DNA from 4 places in the Exiguobacterium sp. SH1S1 genome. Region 1 is predicted to be linked to each of the others. Evidence: riboswitches for the same ligand, from Rfam matches in the RefSeq annotation. Region 1 holds a riboswitch; each other region holds the start of a gene.
What was found. Region 1 has a riboswitch for thiamine pyrophosphate ahead of EVJ23_RS00265 (YkoF family thiamine/hydroxymethylpyrimidine-binding protein). Riboswitches for the same ligand answer to the same signal wherever they lie in the genome.
Positions count from the first base shown of each region.

Region 2: another riboswitch for thiamine pyrophosphate. It lies ahead of thiW (energy coupling factor transporter S component ThiW); the one in region 1 lies ahead of EVJ23_RS00265 (YkoF family thiamine/hydroxymethylpyrimidine-binding protein).
Region 3: another riboswitch for thiamine pyrophosphate. It lies ahead of tenA (thiaminase II); the one in region 1 lies ahead of EVJ23_RS00265 (YkoF family thiamine/hydroxymethylpyrimidine-binding protein).
Region 4: another riboswitch for thiamine pyrophosphate. It lies ahead of thiT (energy-coupled thiamine transporter ThiT); the one in region 1 lies ahead of EVJ23_RS00265 (YkoF family thiamine/hydroxymethylpyrimidine-binding protein).

Region 1 covers NZ_SJUZ01000001.1:47,830-53,040, forward strand. The annotation lists gene EVJ23_RS00255 (ABC transporter ATP-binding protein) at 1-784, opposite strand, end outside; gene EVJ23_RS00260 (ECF transporter S component) at 777-1,352, opposite strand; gene EVJ23_RS00265 (YkoF family thiamine/hydroxymethylpyrimidine-binding protein) at 1,345-1,938, opposite strand; TPP riboswitch at 2,018-2,118, opposite strand; gene EVJ23_RS00270 (GTP-binding protein) at 2,184-3,377, opposite strand; gene EVJ23_RS00280 (hypothetical protein) at 3,713-3,979, opposite strand; gene EVJ23_RS00285 (SMP-30/gluconolactonase/LRE family protein) at 3,992-4,873, opposite strand; gene rlmN (dual-specificity RNA methyltransferase RlmN) at 5,037-5,211, opposite strand, start outside.
Region 2 covers NZ_SJUZ01000001.1:1,225,598-1,230,808, reverse strand. The annotation lists gene EVJ23_RS06250 (LTA synthase family protein) at 1-332, opposite strand, end outside; gene EVJ23_RS06245 (VOC family protein) at 445-843, opposite strand; gene EVJ23_RS06240 (YcxB family protein) at 937-1,440, shown strand; gene EVJ23_RS06235 (GNAT family N-acetyltransferase) at 1,422-1,901, shown strand; gene thiW (energy coupling factor transporter S component ThiW) at 1,936-2,424, opposite strand; TPP riboswitch at 2,487-2,585, opposite strand; gene EVJ23_RS06225 (hypothetical protein) at 2,610-2,930, opposite strand; gene EVJ23_RS06220 (aminoglycoside phosphotransferase family protein) at 2,975-3,943, shown strand; gene EVJ23_RS06215 (hypothetical protein) at 3,944-4,690, opposite strand; gene EVJ23_RS06210 (ribonuclease FAU-1 family protein) at 4,900-5,211, shown strand, end outside.
Region 3 covers NZ_SJUZ01000001.1:1,184,784-1,189,994, forward strand. The annotation lists gene EVJ23_RS05970 (SDR family oxidoreductase) at 1-361, opposite strand, end outside; gene thiE (thiamine phosphate synthase) at 385-1,056, opposite strand; gene thiD (bifunctional hydroxymethylpyrimidine kinase/phosphomethylpyrimidine kinase) at 995-1,825, opposite strand; gene thiM (hydroxyethylthiazole kinase) at 1,822-2,613, opposite strand; gene tenA (thiaminase II) at 2,610-3,284, opposite strand; TPP riboswitch at 3,366-3,470, opposite strand; gene pelG (exopolysaccharide Pel transporter PelG) at 3,532-4,980, opposite strand; gene pelF (GT4 family glycosyltransferase PelF) at 4,961-5,211, opposite strand, start outside.
Region 4 covers NZ_SJUZ01000003.1:164,891-170,101, forward strand. The annotation lists gene EVJ23_RS08525 (DAK2 domain-containing protein) at 1-280, opposite strand, end outside; gene EVJ23_RS08530 (Asp23/Gls24 family envelope stress response protein) at 303-665, opposite strand; gene rpmB (50S ribosomal protein L28) at 918-1,106, shown strand; gene EVJ23_RS08540 (thiamine diphosphokinase) at 1,164-1,751, opposite strand; gene thiT (energy-coupled thiamine transporter ThiT) at 1,751-2,323, opposite strand; TPP riboswitch at 2,398-2,497, opposite strand; gene rpe (ribulose-phosphate 3-epimerase) at 2,517-3,173, opposite strand; gene rsgA (ribosome small subunit-dependent GTPase A) at 3,175-4,059, opposite strand; gene pknB (Stk1 family PASTA domain-containing Ser/Thr kinase) at 4,103-5,211, opposite strand, start outside.

The sequences.
Region 1 (5,211 bases):
CGATTTTGCTCGCTGCAAGTTGAAACTTTTTGTGATTCACTTTCGGTATCTGAAATAATGTGTTTGTGCCCCGTGTCGTTTCAATCGGCGTAAATGTATAATCCGGTTGAACGACGAACGATCCATCGCCTGCGATCCTTCCGTTCACGAGTTCCAGGTGCCGGTCAAAGAAGTCGCCCCACATGTACGGACGATGCTCGATGACGACGATATTGACGTTCCGTGCGGACTTGTCGAGCCAGCGAACGAACCGACGTGCCGTCGCCGGGTCGAGGTGTGAGAGCGGCTCGTCGAGTAAGAGCCATTCCGGACATCCGATCAAGGCACAGGCGACGGCGATTTGCTGCTTCTCGCCCCCTGATAAATCATGGATGGTGCGGTGGCGATAATCGGACAAATGTAACTCGTGCAAAATCGCTGAGACACGGTCCATCATCTCGCTTCGGGCGACCGAAAAGTTTTCGAGCGTGAAAATCAGCTCTTCCTCTACCGTCTGCATGACGAACTGGCTGTCCGGGTCTTGAAACACCGTCCCGACGCGGCGATTCACCTCGCCAGGCCGATACGTGGCATAGGACCGACCGAATAGATGCAATCGCCCCGTCACAATCCCATCACAGTTGTCCGGGTAGAGCCGATTGAACAAGGCGAACAAAGTCGACTTCCCCGACCCGCTCGCCCCGGTGATGAGCGTCCTGCCGTCCTTAAGACGAAGTGTGATATCTGTCAATACGTCGCGTTCTTCTCCCGGGAAACGAAACGCCAGACGCTCGGTCTCAACCATGTGCCTTCCTCTGCCGGGTGACGGCATACCCTTCTAGCGCACCCGTTCGAAGCAACAAGTCGCTCAAAATCTTCCCGCCGATCCCTGCGATGAGCATCCCGCTCGTCGCCCGTAGTGCGAACATCAAAGCCACGTACGTCGGACTGAGCGCGCTGAGACCTCCCATGACGTACGTATATGCGAAACTCGTCACTGCCGCACCGAATCCGGCGAGCATGAGCACCCACAAGTCATACCGCTTATACCCGGTTAGTGCGAACGCCGCTTCGGCGCCGAGTCCTTGAATGATGCCGACGAGGATGATGCGCGGACCGATCGCATTGCCGATCATCATCTCGATCGACGCTGCGAGCACTTCCGACAAAAAGGCGGCGCCTGGCTTTCGAATGATGTAGGCGGTAATAATCGAGACGATGAACCAAATCCCAAAAATCCATTCATAGGCGATCGGCCCGATCAAGCCGGCCCACAAGTTCCCCACATGGACGAACGCCAAATAGACGACGGCAAAGACGACCGATAAAATCGACAACAAGACGATTTCTTTCAACTTCCATGAGTTAAGCATCGATGCGTCCCTCGTGTGACGGACTGTTCACACTGAACGTGACCGACATGACGACGTGGCTCGACTTCTCGCGAACACGGTTGAACGTCGCCTCATAAAACGCGAACACCGGCTCGATGTCTCCGTGAATTCCTGAGGCATAATGCATCGCGTCATTGAACACACCCCGTTCTTTCGCGAAATCGATCTCTTCATAGATGATGTCCATGTAATCATCATCACCGAGCGGGTAGAGCGCGAACTGTGAAGAGACGTATTGCGCACCTACCCGCCCGTTCACAGGTTCACTCGATACGTCGAGCAGATTGTCCCCGGCTGTGTCACCCGGACATCCGGCCGAGAACGTTCCACTCATCGAGACGTGGGTCCCTGTCTTCGTTGCGTGTGACAAGACTGCTTTCGCGACGTCAAACACGTGCTCGGCCCGACCGCGAATCACGGTCGACACATCGTCCGTGTGCCTCCAGACGTTGCTTAAATCAGTTTCTTTGAGTGCTCCTTTGATGACCGGTATGAACTCTGACGTCATCGGGCTTAGCGTAAAGCGGAACCCGACGATCGGGCTCGTTCCACATTGTTGATTCATGATGATTCCCCCTTTATTTGGTTACACAAAAAAGCCGCATCCATGAGAATGCGGCCACTTATCCAATCATCAATCCATCAGAAAAAGTGCCACACTTCCTCACGCCAGTATTACCTGGATCGAGTTATAAGGGATTGGAGCCATGCTCACATCTCAGCCGAAGCACCCCTAGTGTAGTCCAATGTATGCGGTTGTTCATGCAAGCAAAAGTATAGCCGTTCGATTCTGAATTGTAAACGGTTAAATCATGAAAACGTCGCGATTCCGTTTCCTGGAAGCGTATCCCGTAACGTTGTCCAGTCTGACGCCATCTCTTCGTCTGACAGTAGACAGGCGTCAAGTTCAAGCTCGACGCGCACGCGGTCCATTCGGTGACCGATCAAGACGAGCTCCGTCTGGCGGTCGCCGTACGGCTCGATGTAATCGGCCTCAAGCTCTGGTTCGGCGGCGAACATCTGCTTTCGTTCCGCGTCAGGAAGCGTCGCGAGCCAACGGCCGGCATGTTCGAGCGTCGACGCGTACCCCGCTTGGGAGAACAGGCAAGCGATGTCGTTCCGTGAGGCGATCCATAAAAAACCTTTCGCCCGGACGACTTCTTCCGGGAACTGTTCGATCCACGCATGTAAACGCTCCGGGTGGAACGGACGGCGGCGGCGATAGACGAACGAACTGATGCCGTACTCTTCGGTTTCAGGGGTATGGTCGTCTGTCTCGAGCTCTTGGATCCATCCGGCGGCATGCATCGCCTGGTCGAAGTCGAACAAGTTCACGTCTAACAGGTCGGACAACAATACGTTCCCGTACGTACTTGTCAAAAGTCGCGCCGCCGGGTTTAACGCGCGCAACAGACTTTCGATCTCGTGCAGTTCCGGTTCCGTGACCCGGTCCGCCTTGTTGAGGACGATGATGTCGGCAAACTCGACTTGATCGACGAGCAAGTCGACGACTTCCCGGACGTCACCCGTGTCGACAGCCTGTTTCCGTTCATGCAGCGATTCGCCTGAGTTGAAGTCTTTTAAAAATCGATATGCGTCGACGACCGTCACCATCGCGTCAACATACACACGGCTCGTCAAGTCGATACCCAAGGCGTCATCCGCATATGTAAACGTCTGCGCGACCGGGATCGGTTCCGAGATACCTGACGACTCGATGATGATGCCGTCGAGCTGTCGGTCGTTCGCAATCTCGCTGACCGCCTCGAGTAAATCTTCTCGCAACGTGCAGCAGATGCAGCCGTTAGACAGCTCCACCAACTTCTCGTCCGTCCGTGAAAAACCTGCTCCGTCAATCAATCGCTCATCGATGTTCAGCTCGCTCATATCGTTGACGATGACGGCATATTTTTTACCATCCCGATTGTTCAACATATGATTGAGCAACGTCGTCTTGCCACTTCCTAAATATCCGGACAAGACTGTGATCGGAATTCGTTTCATGATGTATACCACCTTTAAATCGTAATCATTACTTTTTAGATAATGAACGGGATCACGTCCGTTGTCAACAAAAAAACACGCTCAAAAGGAGCGTGTTTTCTTGTTGACTAACATGATTGTTATCGCTCGTCCTTCCAGCGCCCACGCTTTCCGCAGGCAATCCCGGAGCCGCATCGCGACTCACGTCGCTGCTGGGTCTCCGTTGGTTTGCTTTCCTGCAGGAGTCGGGGCGCCATCGAACGAGCAACGCAAACGGTCGCCATCTAGCGGCCATTTGTCTTTTTCTGAGGCCCCGACGGCCGAAGAAAAAGCTCTGGATATGTTCTTCGTACCAGTTATTCTTCTAACGCTTTCCGTTCCGCCTCGGAGCGAGGATACGTGTTCGCCTGCCACTCGGCCCGGTAAATCGAATCGAGTTGCGTCAATCCGACCTCGTCATCATCCTTATCGGCATCCACACTCGGCGTCTCGTCCCACTTTGGTTCAAGATACGTATGGTCTTCTTTCCGGGCCCGGTCGTCCAATAACTTTTGAATCCCGACCCGAGCCACCGCCGCTAGTGCCAATCCGATTCCCGCTCGCACGAGCAATCGCTTCACCATAGCCGTCCCTCCTTAACGTCCAAACCGATAAAGTGGCATCCCTTTCACGTCCGTATCGATCTTGAAGACCGAACCCGCATCCGGATGAGCGGCGAGCGCCTCGTCGTCCATGCCTTCCCGTGCTGTCGTGATCGCCAATTGTTTTAAGTCATCCCCGATAAAACTACACGACGTGACGTTCGGCGCCGGGACGATGACTTCAAGCACTTTTTCACCCGTCTCCGGATTCCACCGCGTGACGCGCCCGCCTGCAAAGTGGGCAATCCATAAAAAGCCGTCTTCATCCGACGTCATGCCGTCCGGGAACCCGTCCTCATTCTTGAAATCAATGACGACCTCACCTTCCCCGAGCGTGCCCGTTTTCAAATCGAACGGGAACTTGCGAACCGTCTCGGTCGGCGTATCGATATGGTAAAACGACGTATGGTCAGGTGACCACGTCAACCCGTTCGATAACGTCAATCCGCTCAACATGACCTCGGTCGTGCCGTCGCGGTTCAAGCGGAACAACGTCGCCTGCTCAGACTCGTCTTTTAAGTGGAGCGTCCCGGCGAAGACACGACCGTACGGGTCGGCTTTCCCATCGTTGAAGCGAAGGACACCTTCCGGGTCATCAAGTTCGACGAGTTTATCGAGTTGTTTCGACGTTTCATCCCACTCATAGATACCATCCTTCAATCCGACGATCACGCCGTCGGTCACTTTAGGGACGACAAACCCGACCTGCTGTCCCATATCAAACGAAGATAATTCATCTTCTTTCTCATCGTACCACCAGAGCGCGTGCCCTTCGATATCGACCCAGTAGAACCGCTTCAGTTCAGCGTCCCAGCAAGGCCCTTCCCCGAGCGTGTTTCTGACTCGAATCCATAACGTAGCGTTTACTGTCTCCATTGAATTGCCTCCACTCTCTGCTTTGATATCAAAAGACTATTCCCTGAGGGGGTAAGGACTATTCATCATTCACAAAAATGTTTAAAGATATTTCTCGTCTGACGCATTATACGCCCGGGCACGATAAAAACGCTCCGAATCGGTTTCGATTCGGAGCGTTCGTTTATTTGGCGCCTTCGACGTTCATTTGTTTACTGCGTAATTGGCCGCACGCCGCATCGATATCGGTCCCGTGCTCGAGACGCACGCCCGTATTGATGCCCCGTTTTTTCAAAACGTCGTAAAACGCCATGATGTCCTCGGTCGTACTCCGTTCGTACTGGATGTGCTCGTTGACC
Region 2 (5,211 bases), 1.2 Mb from region 1:
AAGTCGGTCGGTTGAATCAACGTCAGGAAGCCGCCGCCGACGTCGCCCATCTGACCAACGTCTGACAAAAGCGCGACCGACAACAGATTGCCGAAATAGCGGTAATACCAGACGTCGGAGATGAGGAGTGTGCTGTGTAGAAACAGCGAGGCGAATAAAATCCAGCGCCGTGTTTTCGTCTTCACGAGTAGAGCCCAGCTCGTCATCATGAGAATCATCCCGATATTGACGAGTAAAAAATGAACGTTGAACGCGCTCGCGGTCAAGACGCTGAATAAAAATAGTTTGGCAAGTGATAGTGACAGATAACTCCAATAATCAAGATATTTCATAAATAGCCTCCAAACGGTACGTACACGTCGTATTCTTTTTCATGTACCTGTTCGTAGGTGGCGGGAAACATGGGGGTGTGCGATACGGACGAAAAAAAGCGAGGCGAGCGCCTCACTTGATCAAAAATGTGTCCCGAAGCTCGATGATCGTGCCTTCCGGGGCTTTTAGTTTGCTCAAATGTCCATCGACGACGAAGTAGATGTTGCCGCCATGTTTCGGCAAGAACGTGACACCGAGCGCCTCGAGCCGACGGACTTCCGCTTCAAGGTCATCGACGTACAAGGCGAAGTGAACGGGTCCGGCCGCATGTTTCGAATACGGCGATAACGTCTCGTCGGTCTTCGCCGTCTGGAGTTCGATATAGAAGTCGCCGAGCTTGAGCCAACTGTTGAACGCCCGGGTATGGAAGTTGGGTGACTCTTGGACGAGCTCAAAACCGAGCGTTTCATAAAATTGCTTTGACGCCGCATAGTCGGGCGTTTGGATACAGAGATGGTGGATTTGTTTCATCGTGTCACTCCTTTGCTTTCATTTTAGCGAATAGGAGCCTGAAGCGGAACTTTTCTTGAACGAAGACGTATACGACACCGAGGAGGGATACATATGGAAATCCAATACGAATTGACGGAAGAAGACTACATTCACTTCAACTTGAGTCATATTAGACGTTCAAAGATAGGGAAGAGGATGCTATTCCTGCAGCGCATCATCGGGCCCGTCATCATTTTAGGTGGTGGCGCTTTGACGTTCGCGACATTGTTTCAAGATACGAGCTGGTGGCTGTTTGGGGTGTATGGCGTCATCAGCCTCATCTGGTTTCTGTATTATCCGAAGTATTTTGAACGGCATATCCGAAAACAGACGAAGCGGATGATTCAAGAACGAAGCAATGAAGGCATGATCGGCCCGCATACGATGGATCTGGATGAAGACGGTCTTCGTGACAAAAATGCGTTCGGGGAGACGAAAGTCTCATGGAGCGGCATCAAGGAAGTCGTCGAGGAAGCCGATTATGTGTATTTGTATAACTCGTCGGTCAGCGCCTACATCTTGCCGAAACGCGGGCAGGACATGGAGGAGGTACAACGATGGCTACCGATGCGTTGACGATTCAACCGATTGATGAGACGAACTTGGATGCGGTCGTCGCCTTGACCGTCGCACCTGGTCAGGCCCGCTTTATCGAAACGAACGCGGAATCGCTCCGCGAGATGGACGTCGACGTCAAGTACGCGTGGACGTGCTACGCGCTCTGTCGAGACAATCAACCGGTCGGCTTCATGATGGTCGGGGCCGAGAACAAGGTGGAGCGTTACGTCTGGCTCGACCGCTTTATGATTGATATGGATGAGCAAGGGAAAGGCATCGGGTCAACATTTTTGCAACTTGCGATTGAGTGGATGCAAGAGCGATTTGATGTCGATGACCTCATCCTCAGCCTCCATCCGACGAATGAACCGGCGAAACGGTTTTATGCGAAGGGCGGATTCGAGGACAGTGGCTTGATTGATGAAGCGAACGGGGAAGAGATTTGGGTGTATCACGTGAAGCAGGGACAGCCTTCCTAAGTCGGCCGTCCCTGTTTTGGTGGTTGTTGTTCAATTATCGCTTCACCGTGAGCGGACGCAACTGTTTGACCCGCGCCAAGACGATCCAGCCGAGGATGGCTCCAGTCATGCTCGAGGCGAGGAAGGCCGGGAAGAAGAACAGCGCCCCAAACTCAGAACCCATTAAGATTTTCGCGTATGGGACGGCGATGAGCGAGGCAATGACGCCCGTCCCGATGACTTCACCGAGCGCAGCGAAAGCGACCCGGTTCGTCCGCACGTAAAATAGTCCAGCAAGCAAGGCGCCGATCATACCACCTGGGAAGGCGAGCAACGACCCGGTCCCGGTCATGACACGGACAAGTCCGGTCACGAACGCGACGAGGACGGCACCAATCGGACCGACGGTGACGGCGGCGATGACGTTCACCATATGTTGCACCGGATAGGCCCGGGCGACACCGGTCGGGATGGAGATGAATAAGGAGCCGATGATGGCGATGGCGATGAGCATCGCCATCCAAGTGAGTTGTTGAATACGCATGAAGTGTCTCCTTTCAAAATGAAAACGCACTTCTCCAAGTGGAAAAGTGGCGTGGACAGACAGACGTATCCAAGCCACTTCCCTACGCTGGTATGAGCCAGATCAGGTTCGAAGGGTCCGGCAGTTGCCGTCTCAGCCCGAAGGCTCCCCTAGTGGTCGTTTATTGGTTTGAGTATAGCATAACGTTATTTTGTTGCCTCAATTTTTCGCGGTCGGAAGATGAAATAAATGATACCGCTATACAGGGCGTATAAAAACAGGGAAAACATGAGATTGATGACCCACGGGAGTGTACCCATAAATACGGTGACCGAGGCGTTACGGAACCAGCCGAGTGAAAGACATAGTCCGACAAAGCTGAGCACGATCGTCGTCCAAAAGCTGATATCTGGACGTCTCGACACACGGCGAACGACTAGACCAATTATGAAGCTGAAGACAGCCGTCGCACCTAAATACATATAGAGTAGCGCATCGACCGGGTATGAATAATAGACAACGTCCATATTATTTCCTCCTAAACGAAGTGTGGTGAAAGGAAGTGAGGTCAGTGAGGGATGCCATCCCATGGCGTGACGAGTCTTACCGTGAACAGTTCGAGCACTGGCTCGATGGTCACGTGCCAGGCGTGACGTGGCGGGTTGTGAAAGATACCGATTTGACATACTTGATGTATGGAGAGTACGGGGCAGACCGTTACTACGCCAAGGCGGTGACAGCAATCAGTGGTGGCGAGGCTGAACTGTCGATGCATCTAGCCGAACGGCATCCGGGACTCGTCCCGGAGGTCATCGCCATTGCCGCGACACGCAACTGGCTACTTATGCGAGACATCGGCGGGTATGCACTTCGTGAATACCCTAAGCACAGTCGGTACAAAGCGGCTGTGCGTCAATATGCGAAACTACAGAGAAAAGAAGCGAATTACACGGATACGCTTTTGGCCTACGGTATCCCGGACCGGCGTCCGGCTCGTCTAAAAGAAGAGATACGGACGTATTTACCCGAGTTATGTACGGGGTTAGATCGAGATAAGGCAGAGGCGGTGCTGGCGCTCCAAGACGAACTCCTCACCATGTGCGACGAGCTCGCGACTGGGGTGCCGATGAGTCTCGAGCACGGCGACTTACATGGCGGCAACATCTTTTGGCGCAAACAGACGGATGACTTATGTATTCTCGATTGGGGCGATGCGACCGTCACCCATCCGTTCTTCAGCGTCCGTGTGTTTTGGAACGCGCTCTACGACTTGTTGCCAGAAGACGATGAAGTCGCATGGTATGAACAGATTCAGAAGATGCGTACCGTCTACTTGGCTGAGTGGGAAGGTGTAGCGCCTCGGGACGTGCTATGGCGCCATTTGTTGATCGCTGAAGAGCTCGGTTGCGTGTATCGGGCGCTGTCGTGGCATGTATATGTGACCAACTATCGGTATGATCCGTCCGAGTCAGCCGATAAACCGGCCCAATGGCTCAACTTGTTCCTCGAGTATCGGGACTTGAAACGTCGCGGTACGTGATCACTCGTTCTTCTCGAGCAGGTTTTCATAATCCGTCTCGTTCCAAAACAGCTGGGCGATCGACTCCGGTGCTTTCAAAATCTCACCGTCTTGGTCGTAGACGATAGCGTAGCCGTTTTCGATCTCAAAGACGATCAAGTCGGCCGTCACTTCCTTGACGCCGTTCCCGGCAATGATGACGTTCTCGATTGGGTCGCGTGCGACTTGAACTCCCCATTCGTCGAGCTCGACGATGAGCGCTGACGTGTAGGCATGGCGGTCGTAAATCGATTGAAACTCGTCTTGCGTCAATGTGACGTCGGTCGGGGGGGCACTCGTCCCGTATTTGCGCTTCTCAATCTCCTCAACGAATTGCGTGAACGACTCTTCTTGCCAAAAGAGTGGTGCGACCGACTCGGGACCGTTGGCGACCTCACCGTCTTCATTCTCATAGACGGTCGCGTACGTGCCGTCGTCGAGCTTGAACGGATAAATATCGGCGTATGTATGATGGATCCCGTCCCCGGCGATGACGACGCGTTCGAACGTCTCACGGAACGGTGTTAGCCCTTGGGTTTCGAGCGCTGCTAACAAGTCTTGGGCAGTCTCGTGTTGGTCAAAGACGTCTTTGAAATCTTCTCGTGTCCATTCGATCGTCGCTTCTTCATCTTGTTCGTTCATATCAGGAGAGACGATTGGTTGCTCGGCTTGATCGGTACAACCTGTCAGCAAGAACGCGCTTAAGCCAAGTAGTCCTAATCGTTTCATAAAACAACCCCCTAGTAAGTTACATTATTTCCCTATTTTACATTAGCGTAGCATGTATGAAATAGGATGAGAACCTGGATACTTTCTCATCTAGGGCAAATGGAATCGCTACCTCGTCTGGTTCAATCCACACAATCTGTACGATTGAACAGGGGAATGTCGACTTTTGGCGAACACATTTAGGAAACTGATTTAAAGGAGAGAGAGAGATGCCAAAACGAAAATTTGCCAATCGTCGTGATTGGGAACGCATATTAAAAAATCGATACGCACAAATGGAGGTGCGGGACGATCGCTTCTCGGGCACCGTCGCCCTCTTTCAAATTGACGCCGTCCGAGCCCCACAATATAAGATGCATCAAGGAAAGGAGTTCATCGTCGCCGACGCAGGTTACGCGTGGCTCCAGTACTTCTCAGAACATGAACCGTTCGGGGTGACCGTCATGTTCGATGACCGGGGCAACATCGTCCAATGGTACATCGATATCGTCGAGGGGATCGGGTATGAGGATGGGATTCCG
Region 3 (5,211 bases), 1.1 Mb from region 1:
AGCGATCTTCCGCTTTCAAGGCACTGAGCATCACGAAGTGCTTGATGTTGCCGTTCGCTTGGGCCGCCTCGACACTTTTCGCTGCACCGTCTAGGTCGATGAGTAACGTTTTGTCGGCTCCCGTGCTGCCGCCCGAACCGGCCGCGAACACGACTGCGTCCATGCCGCTCATCGCTTGCTTCAACGTCTCAACGTCACCTTCTAAGTCTCCGAGAACCGCCTGATAGCCGTTCGCTTTGAACTCGTCTAGCTGCTCTTGTTTCCGCACCATCGCGGTGACTTCGTGCTTCCCATCCTGCTTCAATCGTTCTACGAGTTGCTTTCCAATCTGTCCATTCGCTCCAATTACAAATACGTTCATCTGTCTTCCTCCTCAAATAAAATTCAGAGACAAGCGAAACGCCGTGTGGCCATGGCCACGTCCGGTGCAGAAGCAATGGCCGAGATGACAGCTACGCCGTCAGCCCCGTCACGTCGAATCGCTTCGACGTGTTCAGGCATGATTCCACCAATCCCCACGATTGGCAAATGCTGAAACCGGGCTCGCACTTGCCGAATGAGCATCGTTCCATTCACTTCGGCCGCGTCTTGTTTCGACACAGTCGGATGAATCGGTCCAATTCCGACATAATCGGCGTATCTCGAAGCCGTTGCGGCTTGCTCGATCGAGTGGACCGAGACACCGAGCCACTTCTTTGAACCGATTCGCCGACGAACGACTTCGGCTGCTGCGTCCTCTTGTCCGACATGAACTCCGTCCGCATCGAGTTTGATTGCCAGCTCGACGTCATCGTTGACGATGAACGGGACACGGTACTGTCGACAAAGTGTATGCAACGCTCGTGCCATCGCTTCTTTTTTATCCCCATACAGTGGCTCTTTACCTTTTTCGCGAAATTGAAAACATGTCACACCACATTGAAGCGCCGTTTCGACCGTCTGAACGAGATCAAACGTATCCGCTGTGCCGCAGATGAAGTAGAGCTTTAACCGCTCAACGATAGGCGATGGATTCAATGGAAACCACCTCCTTCGGGTGCTTGTTATACGCCCAATGATTTGTCGGTCCATGCCCGCTGCCGATTTGTAATCCGTGGGCGATGGCACTATGGATGAACTGTTTCGCCTTCTGCGCGGCTTCCGTAACGGTATGCCCGTTCGCGAGCTCCGCTGTTAGCGCAGCCGAAAACGTGCAGCCGGTCCCGTGCGTATCTTTCGTCAGCAACCGTGGTGTCACCATTCGAAACGTATCGGTCTTCGTCATGACTAGGTCTTCGGCGAGAGGACCGTCCAAATGACCGCCTTTCAACATGACGACGTTTGCCCCGTAAGACAACAAGCGCTCAGCTGCTTTCATACGATCAGTGAACGTACAAATCGTCAAGCCGGTCAACACTTCAGCTTCAGGGATATTTGGCGTGACGACCGTCGCCATCGGTAACAGCCTCGTCCGTAGCGCGGTGACGGCGTCCCGTTCAAGCAAGGTCGCACCGCCTTTAGCGATCATGACCGGATCGACGACGACATTTTGAAATCGATGCTGCTCGATTGCGTCCGCCACGACGTCAATCAACTCACGATTGAACAGCATCCCGGTCTTGCACGCCGAGATGATAAAGTCTGATCCGACTGCATCGAGCTGGCGTGCGACGAGGTCGGCGGAGACGGCTTCGACACCGTGCACGCCACGCGTGTTTTGAGCCGTCACCGCGGTCACGACACTCGTGCCAAATACGCCTAATTCTTGAAACGTTTTCAAATCGGCTTGGATTCCGGCTCCCCCGCCAGAGTCCGAACCGGCGATGGTCAAGACTTGAGGCCTCATCGCGCGAACACCTCGATTCGGTCGCTCGGCAGGTCAGTTGACGTCATGGTAGCGAGCGCGTTGAGAAAGTGGATTGGGAAATCCCCCGGACCCGTCGCTGCTTCACTCGCCAACTCGCCGCATCGTGCATATCCGGTGAGCGCGGTCGAGGTTGCCGTCATCACGTCCGGTTCAACAGCAAGGAACGCACCGACGACCGCACTGAGTAGACAGCCGGTGCCTGTCGTCTCTGTCATGAGCGGATGACCGCCCAAAATCTCTAGCGTGACCGTACCATCGCTCACGAAATCCGTCGCCCCGGTAATCACGACAACACAGCTATATCGGTTCGCTGCTCGTTCAGCGAGTTGTTGCGGATGATGTGTGCCGCTTCCGGCGTCGACCCCTTTCGTCGTCCAACCGGCATCGACAAGCGTGGCGACTTCCCCGGCGTTCCCACGGATGACCGTGACGCGGACGTCTCGCAAAATCCGTTCGACGACGTCGCGGCGGAACGGTGTCGCCCCGACACCGACCGGGTCTAGGACGACAGGGCGGCCCGACTGATTCGCGGCTTGTCCGGCGCGGATCATCGTCGCCTCGGTCATTGCGTCAAGCGTCCCGATGTTCAAGACGAGGGCATCGCTCACGGTCGCCATGTCTGCCACTTCTTCGATCGCATCAGCCATGACCGGGGACGCACCGATGGCGAGCAACCCGTTGGCCGAGAAGTTGGCGACGACGGTGTTCGTAATGTTATGGACGAGCGGTCGCTTCAACCGGACGGCTTCCCATAGATCCGGCCTCATTGTCCCACCTCAAGCGGCAGTTCCCACGATTCGAGTGTCCAGGCCATCTCCCAAAACGCGAGCTCATAGTAGCAACTTTTCAAAAACAGTTGCTGATAGCGAATCCGTTCTGACTCCGTCGCTTGTCCCGCCAATTCGTCAAGTCGCTCGATCTGCTCTTCGACGAGTTCACGGAACCATTCCGAACCGTACGTCGCAATCCAAACAGAATAGATCGGATGGTCTGGCTCTGCGTCCTTCAAGCGCTCCCCGATCTCGTAATACACCCAGTAGCATGGAAGAATCGCCGCGAGCACGTCTCCGAGCGTCGGGCCGGCTTGTTGCATATGGAGCGCGTATGCATAAGCCGTCGGAGCTGGTTCGAACGTCGTCCACTCCATGTCACTCACCTCGAGCATCGTAAAAAATTCCCGATGCAACTCGTGCTCCGCCTCGATCGTGTGGAGGGCGTGCGTCAAAAATCGGCTCGCCAGCTCCATCGTCGGGGCAAGTGTAGCGCCCTTCGCCTGTACTTTCGAAAATTGATTCAAGTAGTACGAGTCTTGCATCACGTAATGCCGAAACTTCGCCTCGTCGAGCGTCCCGTCTCCGAGCGCGCGGACGAACGGATGGTGGAAACTCGCCTCAAACAAGGCGTTGGCCTCTTGGCGGATGTGTGCGGTAAATGTCATCGTATTCTCCTCCTTTGTATGAAAAAAGACGCCGCCTCCCATAACGGAAGCGGCGTCGGCCATACACAAAGAGTGTGAGAAAGGACGTTTCGCCCACTTCCCTCCGCTAGCGTGAACTAGATCAGGTTCAAAGGGTCTGGACCTTGTCCATCTCAGCCGCGTCAAGCGACTCCCCTAGTGGCAAACATTATGAAATTCGGTCATCTTCGACCACATCATATCAATCTTTTTGAAAAATGCAAACCCTTTAACGCGAGAAGCGACGGTTGAGCGCGGTCCCAAAATGCGAGAACCGTTCCGTCCCGAGCTTACGACGGTTCGAGGCCGCGAACACGTAATAATCGACCTTCCCCATAAAATAAATCAAGCGCAGTCCTGCGATAAAGAACGTGATGGTCGTGCTGATCGCAAAGCCGACCCCATACCAATCGATCCCGCGCGATAGTAACGACAACGTGAACAAGGCGTTCAATGTGAAGAACGATAGGTTGACGAACAACGCACCACGCCGGTCCTCAAAATAAAGCAAGAGCAGCGTCAGTACGAGAATCATCGCGTTCGCGAACGCGGCGAGCGTCGTCATCCGGAAAATTTGACCGACTTCTTCCGGGACACCAATCCAACCGACGAACACACCCGCCATCAGGATCGCGAACAAGGTGACAACACCTTGACTTCGCCCAAGTCGGATCAATTCATTTTTCAACACCGTCGTCATCGTCTGCTTCGCCTTCTCAATTTGGTGTAACGCCCCGCCATAATTGATCAAGCCGTAAAACGTTCGGTAGCGCTCGTAAAACCTTGTCTCGACAGCGACGACGAACAAGAGCTGGGTCGGGATGATCGTCAAGTACGACCAGAACACAGCCGTGTCATAATACGGATTGAACACGAACGAATCGGCAATCACCATGCGACCTTCACCAAACCAAATGATGAAGTTGGTCACCCAGATCCCAAGCACGTATAACACACCAATCGCGAACAAGTCCGGATACTTATCAAAGTACCGGAAGTATGAAAACTCTCGCGTCGCATACCTGAGCGGAAACGTCCGAAGCATCGCGAAGAATAGCCCGAACAGCGTCACGACCATCCCAACGGTAAAGCCAAACAGAAGCTCGAGGCTCGATGGGTTGACCATGAGACGACTGATCAAATAGACGCTCGCGACTGAAATAACCCCGCCTAGCAAGAAGCTGTAAGCGACCGCTTGATAAAATTTGGCGGCGCTCAAGAACAAGAACATGACCCAGATGACGTTGATGGTCATGAATAAGACGAACAGGACGAGCTTATAGGCGAAACTGAGCGGTGAAATCAGCCAAAACACGCTATACATGACGACGGCAGCGAGAATCGTCACTTTTAACATGCCGGTGAAGACAGGAAAGATCTCATGGGCTTTCTTTTCATAAAACAAATCGGCCACGTATCGCGTGACGACGAGCTGCTGAAAACTAAATAGAATTTGCGAGAAAATGAACGCGTAAGACACGGATAGCATAAACAGTGTCCGTTCCTCGAGTGACAACATCGGCATCTGAAACGCCAACCATTGAATCGTACCGACAACGAGGATGACGATCAGCCAAGGGCCCGATGTGACGAGACCGGAAAACGTGTACGCCTTCAGTCTTGAAGAGTAATAGTCTTCTTGAAACAGCTTTTGTAACTTAAACCCGATGCCCGCCATACTGTTCCCTCCTCGCTTCATAGATGGCTTTATAGCGGTCGACGAACTGTTGCAATCGATAATACTGACGGACACGCTCGCGGCCGTTTTTACCGAAGCGCATCCGTTCGCGCGGATAATCCATCATCCATTCGACTTTGTCAGCGATGGCTTCCGGATGGACCGGAGGAACGATGAAGCCGGCCGGACCGAACGGATCGTCAGCGCGTCCGTAAAGTAGTTCCGAACAAG
Region 4 (5,211 bases), on a different contig from region 1:
CACGGAATAATTGGCTCAAAATAACACCCGAATTCCCACGGGCCCCCATAAGTAGGCCGCGGGCAAACTTCGATGACACGTCAGCGATGTTCGCTGTGTCGAGTGCGGCCACTTCCTTCGCACCTGAAGTCATCGTCAAATTCATGTTCGTTCCCGTGTCGCCGTCTGGGACCGGGAAGACGTTAAGCGAATCCACGTAATCTGCATTTTGGCTCAAGTTGGCTGCACCGTTTGCGACCATTTGCGCAAACACCAATCCATCTAAACGTTTTAACCCCACACCAAATCCTCCTTCGTTCTCGTCAGTCATTCGTCAGACGAACGCCTTGTACGAATATATTTACCGACGAAACGTTTAATCCTAAAGTTTCACCGAGCGTGTATTTTACACGACTTTGCACGTTGTAAGCGACTTCCGACACTTTCGTCCCGTAGCTCACGATGATGTGCATATCGATATGTACGTCTTCTCCATCTTGACGTACGACAACGCCACGCGCATAATTCTCACGTTTGAGCAGTTCTGCGATCCCGTCTTTCAGTTGAGCTTGTGACGCCATTCCTACGACGCCGAAACATTCCATCGCCGCACCGCCCGCGAGTGTCGCGACCACGTCGTTCGTGATATCAATATTGCCATATGTTGTCTTCATTTCAATTGCCATATGGAGTAGCCTCCTTTATTCGGAATGATTCCTACAGTATATTCTACAATAAGTACCTAGTTATTAAAAGGACATGCCCCTAAACTCGGTCAATTGTAACCGCAACCCTCATTCATTATTAAAATCCTCATCCGTAATGTCAAGTTTTTTTCTTGTCATCCGGTTATTTTCTAGTTGCATCGTGAAAAAACCCATGCTAATATAAACGAGTGTCTATTAGGACGAACCCACATAAAAAAGGAGGGGAAACGCATGGCACGTAAATGCTACGTAACAGGTAAGTCACCTAAGTCAGGTAACAACCGTTCGCACGCACTCAACAAGACAAAACGTACTTGGGGTGTAAACGTACAAAAAGTTCGCATTCTCGTTGACGGTAAACCTAAACGAGTTTGGGTTTCAGCTCGCGCTCTTAAATCAGGTCTCGTTGAACGCGTATAATTACCATACACGAACGAAATAAATCCCAGCGGCATGCGCCGATGGGATTTTTTTTGTTTATTTCTTTATATACATAATCAAGACGTTGCCGCTATGAACGAGCAAATCCGCCTCTTCCGCCGACCACTCGTTTGAGATCGTCAGCGCCTCATGGCTGACGACGTCATGGTTCTCGAGCGGGTACTTGACGCCACGAATCGAGACCGAGGCCCGTTTCCAAGGTACGAGCGACAAGTAATGGTCAGGACGACGCGGGAGGCGATAGTCCCCTTTTCCGACGAGGCGCACTTCTTGCCCGTCTGCGAACAACCGCATCTCGGGGTACGCCTCGAGCAGACCGACGTTGCTGAGCGTCATATCGAGTCTGCCCCCGAGTGCACCGTACACGTCGATCACGTCCGCCCCTTTCCCTCGTGCCGCCTCGAGAGCGATCTCAAGGTCGGTCACGTCTTTTTCAGACGGATAACGGACAGCTTCCTCCGGCACGGTGCCTGTGAACGAATCAAAGTCACCGACGAGCAGGTCCGGCTTCATCCCACGGTCGAGCAGCGTATGATAGCCGCCGTCGACGCCGATGACGTAATCGGCGTTCCGAGGAAGCTCAGGGACCGCTTCCGGGCTCGCAGCCACAATCAAGACACGCATTATCTGATGTCCCGTGTCGCGAGCGTCGCGAAACGCGGCGCCGACGTGAACAAGAGCACGATCACGACCGCCGAGACGAGGAACGACGGCAACATATACGTCAAGTTATAGCCGAGCGAGTACAAGACGACCGGTCCTTCCGCATACTCGGCGAAGAAGACGATGCCGGAGACGACGTGCGCAACGTAGCGGAGCGCCGAGCCGATCAACGCCCCGAGAATCAAATAGAACGTGAGCGTTTTCTTGGCGCCGTCTTTTGCCGACTGTTTGACTTGCCCGGCGAAGATGCCGGCGACTCCGACGAGGCCGTAGGCGACCGTGTAGTCGAGTAAAAACTGGACCGGCGTGAAGATATAGGCCCCAAATAACAGTTGTAGCGTCCCGACGAGCGCGCCTGTCGCGAGTCCGCCTCTCAATCCATGCCGATAAGCCATCACGAGAATCGGCAGCATCGCCAAGCTGACTGCTCCGCCTTGCGGCAACCGATATGGGATGAGCATGTCAAAGATCAGTCCGAGCGAGGCGAACAGCGAGATTTCAATGAGCGCCTGTAGTTTTAAACGTTGTTTCATCTTATTCCCTCCTTGATATGAGTGAACGACAAAAAGCAGCATGACGTAAACGCCATGCTGCTATCGTGTAGCAACGTGCATTTTCGCCACATCCCTACGTCCGTGTGAACGGAACAGGTTCAAAGGGTTAGCTCATGCCTCTCAGCCACAGATGTGACACCCCTTGCGACAATATTTGTTGTTCTACAGACGATTATACACGAGACGCGTTGCGAATGCTATCGATTGCGTCTTTATAGCTCGGTTCGTTATAGATGGCTGAACCGGCAACGAGGACGTCGGCACCTGCGTCGATACAAAGTTTTGCCGTCGCAGGATTTACCCCGCCATCAATCTCGATCTCGAAGTCGAGACGACGCGCTTGGCGCATCTCGCTGAGCGCCGCGATCTTCGGGACGACCGCTTCGATGAACGCTTGGCCGCCAAAGCCAGGGTTCACGGTCATGAGCAACACCATATCGACATCACCGAGCACGTGCTCGATTGATGACAACGGCGTATGTGGGTTCAAGACGACACCACACTTGGCGCCGGCTCCTTTGATTTGTTGCAATACGCGATGCAAATGGTTTGTCGCCTCGACATGGACCGTGACGATATCGGCGCCTGCTTGAACGAAGTCCTCGACGAACCGTTCCGGTTGGTCGATCATCAAATGGACGTCTAATACCATGTCCGACTTGTCACGCAAACTTTTGAGTACCGGCAGTCCAATCGAGATGTTCGGCACGAACTGACCGTCCATGACGTCAAAATGAATGTAATCGGCCCCTGCTTCTTGGACCGCTTTGACCTCTGCCTCAAGGTTGGCAAAATCGGCCGACAGGATCGATGGTGCGATTTTAATCATGTTAGTACCTCCGTTGTCTATCTTTTAATTCCTCCATAAACGTAACATAGTTCGCATAGCGGGTGGAAGCGATTTCTCCGGCCTCGACCGCCGCTTTGACGGCACAACCTGGCTCGTTCAAATGGGCGCAACCACGGAATTTACAGTCATCGTGCCGCAAGACGAATTCAGGGAAACACCAACGCATCTCCTCGACTTCAAGTTCTTCCGGGAACTCAAGACTCGAGAATCCAGGTGTATCGGCGACGAACCCGTCCGCGAGTGTGATGAGCGTGACGTGACGCGTCGTATGCTTCCCGCGGCCAAGCGCTTTCGAAATTTTACCAGTCGCGAGTTCGAGCTCCGGTGCGACCGCGTTCAGCAACGAACTCTTCCCGACGCCGGTCTGTCCGGCGAACACGCTCGTCTTGTCTTTGAACGCGCTGCGGATGAGCTCGATTCCAGCTCCGTCTTCGGTCGACGTCTCAATGACTTGATAGCCGATCGAACGGTATAGCGCTGCCGCCGCACTAATTTTTTCTTTTTCAGCTTCTAGCAACAAGTCCATCTTCGTCAACACGATGATTGGGTGAACTTGCTTCGATTCGATCAAAATGAGAAAGCGGTCAAGCAAATGAAACGAGAACGCCGGCTCTTTCACGGAAAAGAGCAGAAACGCCTGATCGATGTTGGCGATCGGCGGACGGACGAGATGGTTCGACCGCTCATCGACAGCCATGATGTAGCCGGTCCCGTCCCCTTGGTCTTGAATATCGACGTCGTCCCCGACGACGGGCGAAATGTTTCGGTTCCGGAAGTTTCCCCGGGCGCGACATCTGATTTCAACTTTCGTTTCGGTCATGACATCATAAAATCCACCTTGCAAGCGAATAATCGTTCCTTTCATCCTGTTTCCTCCTTAGAAAAGAGGTGACGCGCACGCCACCTCTTCATTGTGAATCTTTTGCTTGGGCGTATGTCACCGTATCGGTCCGAACGACTTCTCCCTCGACTTCAATCGTCGCGGTACCGACTTCGTCCGGAGCAATGACGAGCGTATAGGAATACGTCGTCGTTTCTGTGATCATATCACGCAACACTTCGATCTCACCACGGGCATCGACGGTACGGATGACGACTTCGACCGGCTCCGCCTCTTCACCTTCTGCCGGCGGTTCGATTTCGACGTCCACTTCTCGCTCGATCGAGATGTCGGTCGGCTCGACCCCTTGTGAGACGATGACCGTCAGTTCCGTTCCCGGGTCGACCGCCGTCCCTGACGTCGGAAGTTGACGAATGATTTGATTCGCTGGGATGCTCGTCGAATACTCATCGCGTTTCACGATTTTCAAGTTGTTTTGCTCGGCATAAGTTGACGCCTCTTCGAACGTGTAGCCCGTCAAATTGGCGAGCTCGATTTTATTGCTGCCGGTCGAGACGACGAGCGTGACCGTCTCTTCCGACGCGATAACTTCTTCACCTGGCGTGATCGACTGCGAAATCACATCTCCGCTGTCGACCGTTTCGGACGCTTCGGATTGGATTTCAATATCTGTGAAATCAAGATCTTTCAACGTTCGTTCCGCTGCTGTTTGAGACAACCCTTCGACGTCAGGCATCTCGACCGTCTCTTTCCCAGCAGACACGACGATGGTGACGACCGTTCCACGCTTCGGCTTCCGTCCAGGTTGCGGGTTTTGCGAAATCACGTCGCCTTCAGACACGTTGTCACTCACTCGGTCCGTCGTCTCAACGACGAATCCGGATGCTTCCAGTTCAGTCGTCGCATCACCGACGCTCATACCGACGACATCAGGCACGACGGCACGTGACATTTCATCTGCAACCACATACGCGGCAACCCCGCCACCAATCAATAGAAGCACGAGCAATAGCCAGAGCCACCACTTCTTTTTCTTTTGTTTCTTCGGCGTCGCTGATTCCGGCTCGACTGCAGCTGCCGGCTGCTTGACGACTTCTTTCGGTTCTTCCGGGACGACAGGCGCCATGACGAGCGTCTGATCAAACTCGTCTTGTTCTGTCGGCATCCGTTTCGGTT